DNA from 3 places in the Mesorhizobium vachelliae genome. Region 3 is predicted to be linked to each of the others. Evidence: predicted binding sites of a transcription regulator. Region 3 holds the regulator's gene; each other region holds the start of a gene.
What was found. Region 3 encodes PhoB, which activates phosphate uptake and scavenging genes when phosphate is short. Its sites were predicted from a motif close to TGTCATNNANCTGTCAT; they were not measured.
Positions count from the first base shown of each region.

Region 1: RFM41_RS27050 (acid phosphatase) is a predicted target of PhoB. The motif match lies at 1,322-1,338, and genes of this name have one in related genera.
Region 2: RFM41_RS30005 (RNA degradosome polyphosphate kinase) is a predicted target of PhoB. The motif match lies at 1,609-1,625, and genes of this name have one in related genera.

Region 1 covers NZ_JAVIIR010000015.1:148,111-151,388, reverse strand. The annotation lists gene RFM41_RS27055 (cytochrome-c peroxidase) at 44-1,282, opposite strand; gene RFM41_RS27050 (acid phosphatase) at 1,450-2,982, shown strand; gene RFM41_RS27045 (OsmC family protein) at 3,215-3,278, shown strand, end outside.
Region 2 covers NZ_JAVIIR010000019.1:122,899-126,176, forward strand. The annotation lists gene RFM41_RS30005 (RNA degradosome polyphosphate kinase) at 1-1,454, opposite strand, end outside; gene RFM41_RS30010 (zinc-finger domain-containing protein) at 1,704-1,949, shown strand; gene RFM41_RS30015 (FAD-dependent monooxygenase) at 1,965-3,197, shown strand.
Region 3 covers NZ_JAVIIR010000010.1:35,409-38,686, forward strand. The annotation lists gene pstA (phosphate ABC transporter permease PstA) at 1-6, shown strand, start outside; gene pstB (phosphate ABC transporter ATP-binding protein PstB) at 3-806, shown strand; gene phoU (phosphate signaling complex protein PhoU) at 827-1,534, shown strand; gene phoB (phosphate regulon transcriptional regulator PhoB) at 1,551-2,240, shown strand; gene RFM41_RS20980 (ROK family protein) at 2,656-3,278, opposite strand, start outside.

The DNA of each region.
Region 1 (3,278 bases), on a different contig from region 3:
TGCAATCAGGCCGTGCGTCCGCCAATCTCCTTGGCCGCTTGCCCTATTGCCCCGCCTGGTCGGCGTCGGTCAGCGTGCCGAGGAAGGCGACGATGTCATCGATCTCGGTGTCGGTCAGCGCCGGCTTGTCGCCGGGCTTTTTGCCGTTGAACGGTGGGTCGGTGTTGAGGTTCGGCCAGTAAGCCTTTGGCAGGTCGTCGAATTTGTCGACCGTTCCGTCGGCCTTCTTCGGATACCAGCGCGCGGGGTCGCTGTCGCGGCTGGCATAGAAGGCGACCGCCTCGCGCAGCGTGTGGAAATAGCCATTGTGGAAGAAGCTTTTGCGCAAGGCCACGTTGCGCAGCGTCGGGGTCTTGAACAGCCCGCAATATTCGGCGCGGCCCTTGAAATCGGTGCGCAGCGGGCCGCAGAGGCCAAGGTCGACATAATTCGGGTCGGCATTGGCCGGGATCGCCGGGTTGCGCGGCACGGCAATCGCGATCAGGCCGTAGTCGGTGAATTGCGGCGGCTCGCCGTCATTGGCGGGCTCGCTCAGATGGCAGCTTGCGCAATTGCCCTTCGCCGCGTCCTCGAACAGCACGCGGCCGCGCAATTCCTGCGCCGAGAGCTGCGCCTTGCCGGCGAGGAAAGCGTCGTAGCGGCTGGAATAGGGATAGAAATCGGTGCTGCTCTGCTCGAAGGTGCCCAGCGCTTCCACCGCGGCGTCGAAGGCGTCGTGAGGATGCTCAAACACATCGGCGCCGAAGACTGCCTTGAAGGCGTCGGCATAGGGCGCCTTGCGCAGGCTGGCGACCACCTCGTCCTCGTCCTTATTGCCCATCTCGAAGGGCGACAGCAGCGGGATCTTCGCCTGGTCCTTGCCGTGGTCGGCGCGGCCGTCCCAGGTCAGGCCGCCGGTCGGACCATTGTCGACGCTTTCGTCGCCTTCGTCCTCGGAGTCGTAAAAATGCTCGGTGAAGGCGGGTGCGGCCTGCAGGTAGCGCAGCGACGGCACGGCGCGAACGCCGGGCTGGTCGAGGTTAGGTCCGCCCATCTCGACCGGCGCCGCAGAGGCCGGTCCGAAAGCGTGGTTGGGATCATGGCAGGACGAGCAGGCCTGCTTGCCTGAGGCCGAGAGAGACGGATCGAAGAACATCTGCCGCCCGAGCGCCGTCAGCGCATCGGCGCGAGCAAAGGCTTCCTGGCGCGACATCGGGCCGGGATGGACGCTGCCGGTAGGGAGACCGTCGCTTGGCCACAGGATGATGGTGGCGACAAGTGCGGCGGATATCCGGTGGATCATGGCGGTTAATCCCGTTCGCCAACGGCGTAGGGGTGATTTGCTACGGATTGATGACGCGGCCCTGTCTCCCCTCGGAGATGGCGCTCCACCTGTCACAAAGCTGACAACCACTCGCCCTAGCGTCGCCTTGTTCCTCCAGCCATTCCCCAGCCACGAGGCATTTTCCAATGATCCGGTCCTTCCTCTCGCTTTGCCTCGCTTCCACGGCGCTGGCATCGTTCTCCGCTGCTGCCCAGGCCGCTCCTCCCGGCTACGACAAGATCGACACCGTCGTCGTCATTTACGCCGAGAACCGCAGCTTCGATAATCTCTATGGCGGCTTCCCCGGCGCCAACGGCCTAGCCAACGTGTCGCCCGACCAGGCGCGCCAGCTCGACCGCGACGGCAAGCCGCTTTCCGAGCTGCCGCCGGCCTGGGGCGGGCTGACCGGCAAGGGCGTGACGCCGGCGGTGACGGAAGCGCAGAGCGCGCATCTGGCCAACGCGACCTTCGCCATCGACGATCCCAAGGGCTTCAACGAGGGCACCAACGTCGTCACGCACGATCTCTGGCACCGCTTCTACCAGGAGCAGATGCAGATCGATGGCGGTCGGAATGACAAATTCGTCGCCTGGGCCGATTCCGGCTCGCTGGTGATGGGCCATTACGATGGCTCCAACCTGCCGATGTGGGCGATCGCCAAGAAATACGTGCTCGCGGACAATTTCTTCCAGGGCGCCTTCGGCGGCTCCTTCCTCAACCACTTCATGCTCGCCTGCGCCTGCGCGCCTTATTACCCGAATGCAGACACCAGCCCGGTGAAGGGCCAGATAGCCGTCGTCGAACCGGACGGCGTGACGCTGAAATCGGCCGACAATTCGCCGCCTTCGGCGCTGGGCGGCGTGCCGAAATTTGCCAATGACGGTGCCATCACGCCCGACTTCTACGCCGTCAACACCATGCAGCCGCCTTACCAGCCGAGCGCCAACAAGCCGGCCGAGGGCGGCGACAAGGCGCTGGCCGATCCGGCTGCGCCCACCACGCTGCCGCCGCAGCACGAGATCACCATCGGCGATCTGCTGTCGCTCAAGGGTATCTCATGGGCCTGGTATTCAGGTGCCTGGCAGGCGGCGCTCGACGGCAAGAACGCCACGCCCGTTCCGAATTTCCAGTTCCACCATCAGCCCTTCAACTATTTCGCCGCCTACGCGCCGGGCACGGCCGCGCGCGCCGAGCACATCAGGGATGGCGGCCTCGACGGCGTCGAGTTCATCAAGGCGATCGACGACGGCAAGCTGCCGGCGGTCACCTTCTACAAGCCGCAGGGCAACCTCAACGAACATGCCGGCTATGCCGATGTGACGTCCGGCGACCAGCACCTGGCCGACCTCGTTTCGCATCTGGAGAAGAGCCCGCAATGGGCTCACATGCTGGTCGTCATCACCTATGACGAGAATGGCGGCTTCTGGGATCACGTCGCGCCGCCCAAGGCCGATCGCTGGGGCCCCGGCAACCGCATCCCGGCCTTCATCATCTCGCCCTATGCGAAGATGGGCATGGTCGACCACACGCAGTACGACACCACCTCGATCCTGCGTTTCATCACCAACCGCTACGACCTGCCGGTGCTGCCCGGCATCGTCGCCCGCGACAAGGCGCTGCGCAACAACGACCAGCCGCCGATGGGCGACCTGACGGCGGCGCTCGATCTGACGAAGTAGCGTCTCGGAACTTGGGTTCCTCGCCCCCGCCAGAGGCGGGGGAGAGGTGTCCGCGAAGCGGACGGAGGAGGGGCTTTCGTAGGGCGCTCCCCTCTCTGTCTCGGCTTCACCGAGCCACCTCTCCCCCACATTCATGGGGGCGAGGAAACGCCAGTCGCCCAACGCCTTGCCCTTGACCATTTGCCTTAGCTGTCCGCTATCTGTTGCCATCAGATCAGACGAAGGACATCCAATGGCGGACCTCAAAGTCAGAACCCGAAACGTCGGCGCGGTTGCCGTCCTGCCGCCGGGTGGCC
Region 2 (3,278 bases), on a different contig from region 3:
AGGTCGGTATAGATGCGGGCCGTGACCGGATGATAGTTGCCGGTGCCGAGATGGACGTAGTTGCGCAGACGGCCGTCCTCGCGGCGCACGATCAAGGACATCTTGGCATGCGTCTTCAGCTCCAGGAAGCCGAACACGACCTGGACACCGGCGCGTTCGAGGTCGCGCGCCCAGCGGATATTGGCCTCCTCGTCGAAGCGCGCCTTAAGCTCGACCAGCGCCGTCACCGACTTGCCGGCTTCGGCGGCGTCGATCAGCGCGCGCACGATCGGACTGTCGTTGGAGGTGCGGTAGAGCGTCTGCTTGATCGCCACCACCTCCGGATCTGCCGCGGCCTGGCGCAGGAACTGCACCACCACGTCGAAGGATTCGTAGGGGTGGTGGACGATGATGTCCTTCTCGCGGATGGCAGCTAGGCAGTCGCCACCATGCTCGCGGATGCGCTCGGGGAAGCGCGGATTGTAAGGCGTGAATTTCAGGTCGTCGCGCGGAATGGCGACGATTTCGGAAATCTGGTTGAGCGCCAGCGGGCCGGTCAGCACGCTGATGCGGCTCGCCGAGACGCCGAGCTCGCCAGCGACGAAATCGCGCAATTCCGCCGGCATCAGCGTGTCGAACTCGATGCGGATCACCGAACCGCGCCGGCGCCGTTTCAGCGCCGTCTCGAACAGGCGCACGAGATCTTCCGACTCTTCCTCGACCTCGATATCGCTGTCGCGGATGATGCGGAATGTGCCCGAACCCTTGACCTCATAGCCAGGGAAAAGCTTGCCGATATAGATGCCGACCGCTTCTTCCAGTGGGATGAAGCGCACATGATGCTTGCGGTCGGGCAGACGGATGAAGCGTTTGAGCGCCACCGGCAGGCGCAAGAGCGCGCTCATCTCCTCGCCGTTCTTGCGATGGCGCAGTTGCAGCGCGATGGAGAAACCGAGATTGGGAATGAACGGGAACGGATGCGCCGGGTCGATCGACAGCGGCGTCAGCACCGGGAAAACCTGTTCCTGGAAATGCTCCTCCAGCCAGGCCTTCTCGTCCTTGGTGAGCGCATCGCGGGTGATGCTTTCGATGCCTTCCTTGTTGAGCAGGACCACCAGCGCCGAGAGGCTCTTCTGCTGATCTTCCTGCAGGCGCTCGACCTCGCGCAGCAACTGCTCGAGCTGCTGCTCGGGGGTGCGGCCGTCCGGGCTTTTCAGGGCGATGCCCTCACGCACCTGGCCGGCAAGGCCGGCGACGCGGACCATGAAGAACTCGTCGAGATTAGCGGCCGAGATCGACAGGAAGCGGACGCGTTCAAGCAGCGGATGATGCTCGTTCAGCGATTCCTCCAGCACGCGGCGGTTGAATTGCAGCCAGGAGAATTCACGGTTGACGAAACGGTCGGGATTGCCACCGTCCGGGCTTGCCGCCTCGACGGTGATGAACTCGCTCTGCACCGGCTTCAGTTCGTTCATGGTTTCCCGCTCTTGCCCGCAACCGTCCCTGCGCGCCGCATATTGCCGTTCGGCGACGCTCTAGCACTTCTTTGTGGCGCATGATCGTCACGGAATCGCTCCGCGCCCGGCCTCATGCGCTTAACCGGCTCAACTTATCCTCTGACAGGCTTTTGCGACAGTTTGATTTCATCGATCTTGCAAACTGGTCTGTTATGCTCCAGATGCAGGCTGGCCACACCCACTGGCCGAACCGAATTGGAGACTTCGATGGCAGGCGGTAGCATTCCTCATTTCCAGAACGACGCGGGCCATCCGGTCATCGAGATCGGCGTCAAGGAATTCATGTGCACCGGCGCCAACCCGCCTTTCGACCATCCGCATGTGTTTCTCGACATGGGCGACGACAATGAGAAGGTCTGCCCCTACTGCTCGACGCTCTATCGCTATTCGCCTTCGCTGAAGGCGACGGAAACGCAGCCGGCCGGCTGCCTCTATGTCGACCAGGCCGCCTGACCTTTTTCTCCGATCATGGCTGAAACACGGTCCCGGCAAATCGTCATCGCCGGGGCTGGCATTGCCGGGCTGACGGCTGCGCTTGCCTTTGCCGAGCGCGGCTTTCCGGTAAAATTGTTCGAGCAGGCCAAACAGCTCGAAGCGGCCGGCGCCGGCCTCCAGCTTTCCCCCAATGCGACGCGTATCTTGCGCCGGCTCGGCGTGCTCGATCGCCTGCTACCCGAGGCGATCCGGCCGCAAGCGGTGGTGCTGAAGGACGCAAGGAGCCTGCGCGAGCTGGCGCGCGTGCCGCTTGGGGAAGCCGCGAAAGAGCGCTGGGGCGCGCCTTATCTCGTGGCGCACCGCGCCGACCTGCAGGCGGCGCTGATGGCGGCAGTAGCGGAACGGCCCGGCATCGAGCTTGTCACCGGCGCGCGCGTGACCGGCATCGCCGTCGACCCGCAAAACGTGACCGCGACGGTCGAGATCGACGACCAAGCGACGAATGTCGCGGGCGGCCTGCTGGTCGCAGCCGACGGCGTTTGGTCCTCGGTTCGCGCCGGGCTTGCCCGGCCGGCCGGCTTTGCGGCAAACCGCTTTTCCGGCGAGCTGGCCTGGCGCGCGACGGTCCCGGCGGAAAGCGCCGCCGGCCAGACCTTCATGCAAATCGGCGCTACCGACTGCGTCACCACCTTCCTGCATGCCGGCTTCCACATGGTCGCCTATCCGGTGAGCAAGGGCAGCGCCTTCAACCTGGCGGCTTTCACCAAGGGCGAGCGCATCGCCGAAGATTGGTCCGGCCATGCCGACCCAGCCATTCTTTCGGCTGCCATGCGCGGCACGGCGGCAACGCTGGCGAAGCTGGCGGCGCTTGCCGGGCCATGGACGGCCTTCCCCATCCACACGGTCGCGCAGCGGCGCTGGACCATGCCTGAAGGCGTCGCGCTGATCGGTGACGCCGCGCACGCCATGACGCCATTCGCGGCGCAGGGCGCGGCCATGGGGATCGAGGACGCCTCGATGCTCGCCAATCTGGTCGCCGATTTTCCGGGCGATCCGAAGCAGAGCCTGACTATCTGGGAGAATCTCAGACGGCCTCGCGTCGAAAAAGTGCTGAAACGCGGCGCGCTCAACCGGCTGGCCTGGCACGCCTGGGGACCGGTAGCGATAGCGCGCAACCTGGTGCTGGCGACGCGGCCGGCGGAGAAGCTCGCCGCGGACCTCGACTGGCTGTACGGGTGGGAGGAGCGGGAGGTTCTGAGACGGTAAGCTCGGGTCCCGCTTGCAAATTCGCAAGTCCGGCGGGACAGCGCCCCCCTCTGTCCTGCCGGACATCTCCCCCACTTGGGC
Region 3 (3,278 bases):
AGATGAAACCGATGTTGTCCACCGACCTGAACGCACCCGACACGACCGTCGAGAAGGCCAAGATCGAGGTCAAGAACCTCAACTTCTACTATGGCCAGTCGAAGGCGCTGAAGGACATCAACCTGTCCCTACCCGAGCGCAGCGTGACGGCCTTCATCGGCCCGTCGGGCTGCGGGAAGTCGACGCTGCTGCGCGTTTTGAACCGCATCTACGAGCTCTATCCGAAGCAGAGCGCCGAGGGCCAGGTGCTGCTCGACGGCAAGAACATCCTCGACCGCTCGCAGGACCTCAACCTGCTCAGGACCAAGATCGGCATGGTGTTCCAGAAGCCGACGCCGTTCCCGATGTCGATCTATGAAAACATCGCCTTCGGCGTCAGGCTCTATGAGAAGATCAGCAAGGCGGAGATGGACAACCGCGTTGAGTCGGCGCTGAAGCGCGCCGCGCTCTGGAACGAGGTCAAGGACAAGCTCAACGCCAGCGGCCAGAGCCTGTCGGGCGGCCAGCAGCAGCGCCTGTGCATCGCCCGCACCGTGGCGGTGAAGCCCGAGGTCATCCTGCTCGACGAGCCGGCCTCGGCGCTGGATCCGCTGTCGACGGCCAAGATCGAGGAACTGATCGACGAATTGCAGGCCGACTACACGATCGTCATCGTCACCCACAACATGCAGCAGGCGGCGCGCGTCTCGCGGCAGACGGCATTCATGTATCTGGGCGAGCTGGTCGAGTTCGACCGGACCGAGAAGATCTTCACCTCGCCCCGCGAGAAGCGCACGCAGGACTACATCACCGGCCGCTTCGGCTGAAGACATACGAGGACATCATCATGGCCGAACATACCGTCGCCTCTTTCGACGAGGACTTGAGGCAGATTAGCCGGCTCATCAACGACATGGGCGACCTCGCCGGCTCGATGGTCGGCGCCTCGACCAGGGCGCTGCTTGAAAGCGACAATGCGCTGGCGCAGCGCGTCGTCTCCGACGATGCCATCATGGACGCGCGTCAGCGCGAGCTCGACGACCGCGCCATCACGCTGATCGCCAAGCGCCAGCCGATGGCGGACGATCTTCGAAACGTGGTCGGCTCGATCCGCATGGCGGGCGACCTCGAGCGCATCGGCGATCTCGCCAAGAACATCGCCAAGCGCGTCGGCTCGGTCGGCGTCAGCGCCGCGCCGCGCGACCTCACGCATTCGATCGATTCCATGGCGCAGCTGGTGCTGATCCAGGTCCAGGGCGTGATCCAGGAATACACAGTGGGCGACGCCACGGCGCTGGCCAAGCTTCGCAACGACGACGAGCGCATCGACGTCAAATACACCTCCGTCTTCCGCGAGCTTTTGACCTACATGATGGAGGACCCACGCAACATCACCGCTTGCACGCATCTTCTGTTCTGCGCCAAGAATCTCGAGCGCATCGGCGACCATGTGACCAACATCGCCGAGAACGCCTATTATGTGTTGACCGGCACGCAATTGCCCGCCAACCGTCCGAAGCAGGACGAGACGGCAATGTCGGCGCCGGCGGCCTGACGAGAAGGTTACCCCGATGATCGCGCCACGCATCATGGTGGTGGAGGACGAGGAGCCGCTGGGGGTGCTGCTCCGCTACAATCTCGAATCCGAAGGTTACCAGGTGGAAGTGGTGACCCGCGGCGACGAGGCCGAAATCCGCCTTCAGGAAAACGTTCCCGACCTGCTCGTGCTCGACTGGATGGTGCCTGCGGTGTCCGGCATCGAGCTCTGCCGGCGTCTCAGGATGCGGCCCGAGACCGAGCGGCTGCCGATCATCATGCTGACGGCGCGGGGAGAAGAAAGCGACCGCGTGCGCGGCCTTTCGACCGGCGCCGACGATTATCTGGTCAAGCCGTTCTCGACGCCGGAGTTCATGGCCCGCGTCAAGGCGCTGCTGCGCCGCGCCAAGCCGGAGGTGCTGTCCAGCGTGCTCAAGGTCGGCGACATCGTGCTCGACCGCGAATCGCACCGCGTCTATCGTAAGAAGAGCGAGATCAGGCTCGGCCCGACCGAGTTCCGCCTGCTCGAGTTCATGATGCGTCATCCCGGCCGCGTGTTCTCGCGCAGCCAACTGCTCGACAATGTCTGGGGCGAGACGATCTATATCGACGAGCGTACCGTGGACGTCCATGTCGGCCGCCTGCGCAAGGCGGTCAACAACGGCCGCATGCCGGACGTCATCCGCACCATCCGCGGGGCGGGGTACGCGATCCGCGAGGATTAGGGGTAGGGTGCGAAGACGCTGACCGTTCTGTGTCAGCGGATCGCATGCGTCGGCGATTAGCCGAGACGCTCATGCTTCGTCATCCACGGGCGGAGCAAGGAGCGTAGCGACGCAGCGCAGACCCGAGGATCCATTCCGTGACTTCGAGGCGCCGGGGCGGTGCAGAATTCTGCTCCGCTGCGCCTGCGATCGAGGTAACGGCATGGATTCCAGGGTCTACGCGACGGAGCTTCGCTCCTGCTCCGCCCTGGAATGACGAAGCTGCGGGGTCTTCGCTAACTTCCAGCGCCTAAAGCGCTTCGCTTCATGCGCTTAGGCTTTTGATTTTACGCATGTCTTCGTCCCGAAACCGGCTTCCACTTTCGGGAGACATGCTCTAGCAGGACATGGAAACCGACGATCACTTCAAGGCTGATCAGGCGACGTTCTTCCCCGCGCCGCTTCTCGCCTGGCCTCCCGGCGCGAAAATCTCCTGGTCGACGAAGGTCAGCGCGCGCATGGCGCAGCCTTCGCGGATCAGCGGCAATTCGTTCGGCTCGGTGTCGAAGGAGATCGATTCGGAGTGCTGGCCGCCGGCGGTCTGGGCGATCGCCTCCCTTAGCGCCGGCTCGATCAGGTCGAATGCGGCCGCGCTGACACCGACCATGGCGACCGGCGCCGGGTCGATGAGGGCGAAAAGGCTGCCGAGACCGAAGCCCAGCGCCTCGCCTGCCCGGCGATAGGCCTCTCGCTCGGGGCCGTCCTCCTGCCGGGCCTTCGCGGCCAGCGCGCGCATGTCGGCATCGCCGACGTCGGTCGGCGCGGCATCCTCGCTTATTCCCATGGCGCTGCGCCAGATCGCGTAATTGCCGGCATAGGCCTCGACGCAGCCGCGCCTGCCGCAGCGGCAAAGCGCGCCGCCCGGACGGTGGATCATGTGCCCGAACTCGCCGCCCGAGGAATGCGTGCCCGTGAACAGCGCGCCCTTCAGCACCAAACCCATGCCGATGCCGTGCGACAAGAGGATGGCGATGAAGTCGTTGCGATAGCGATCGGGAT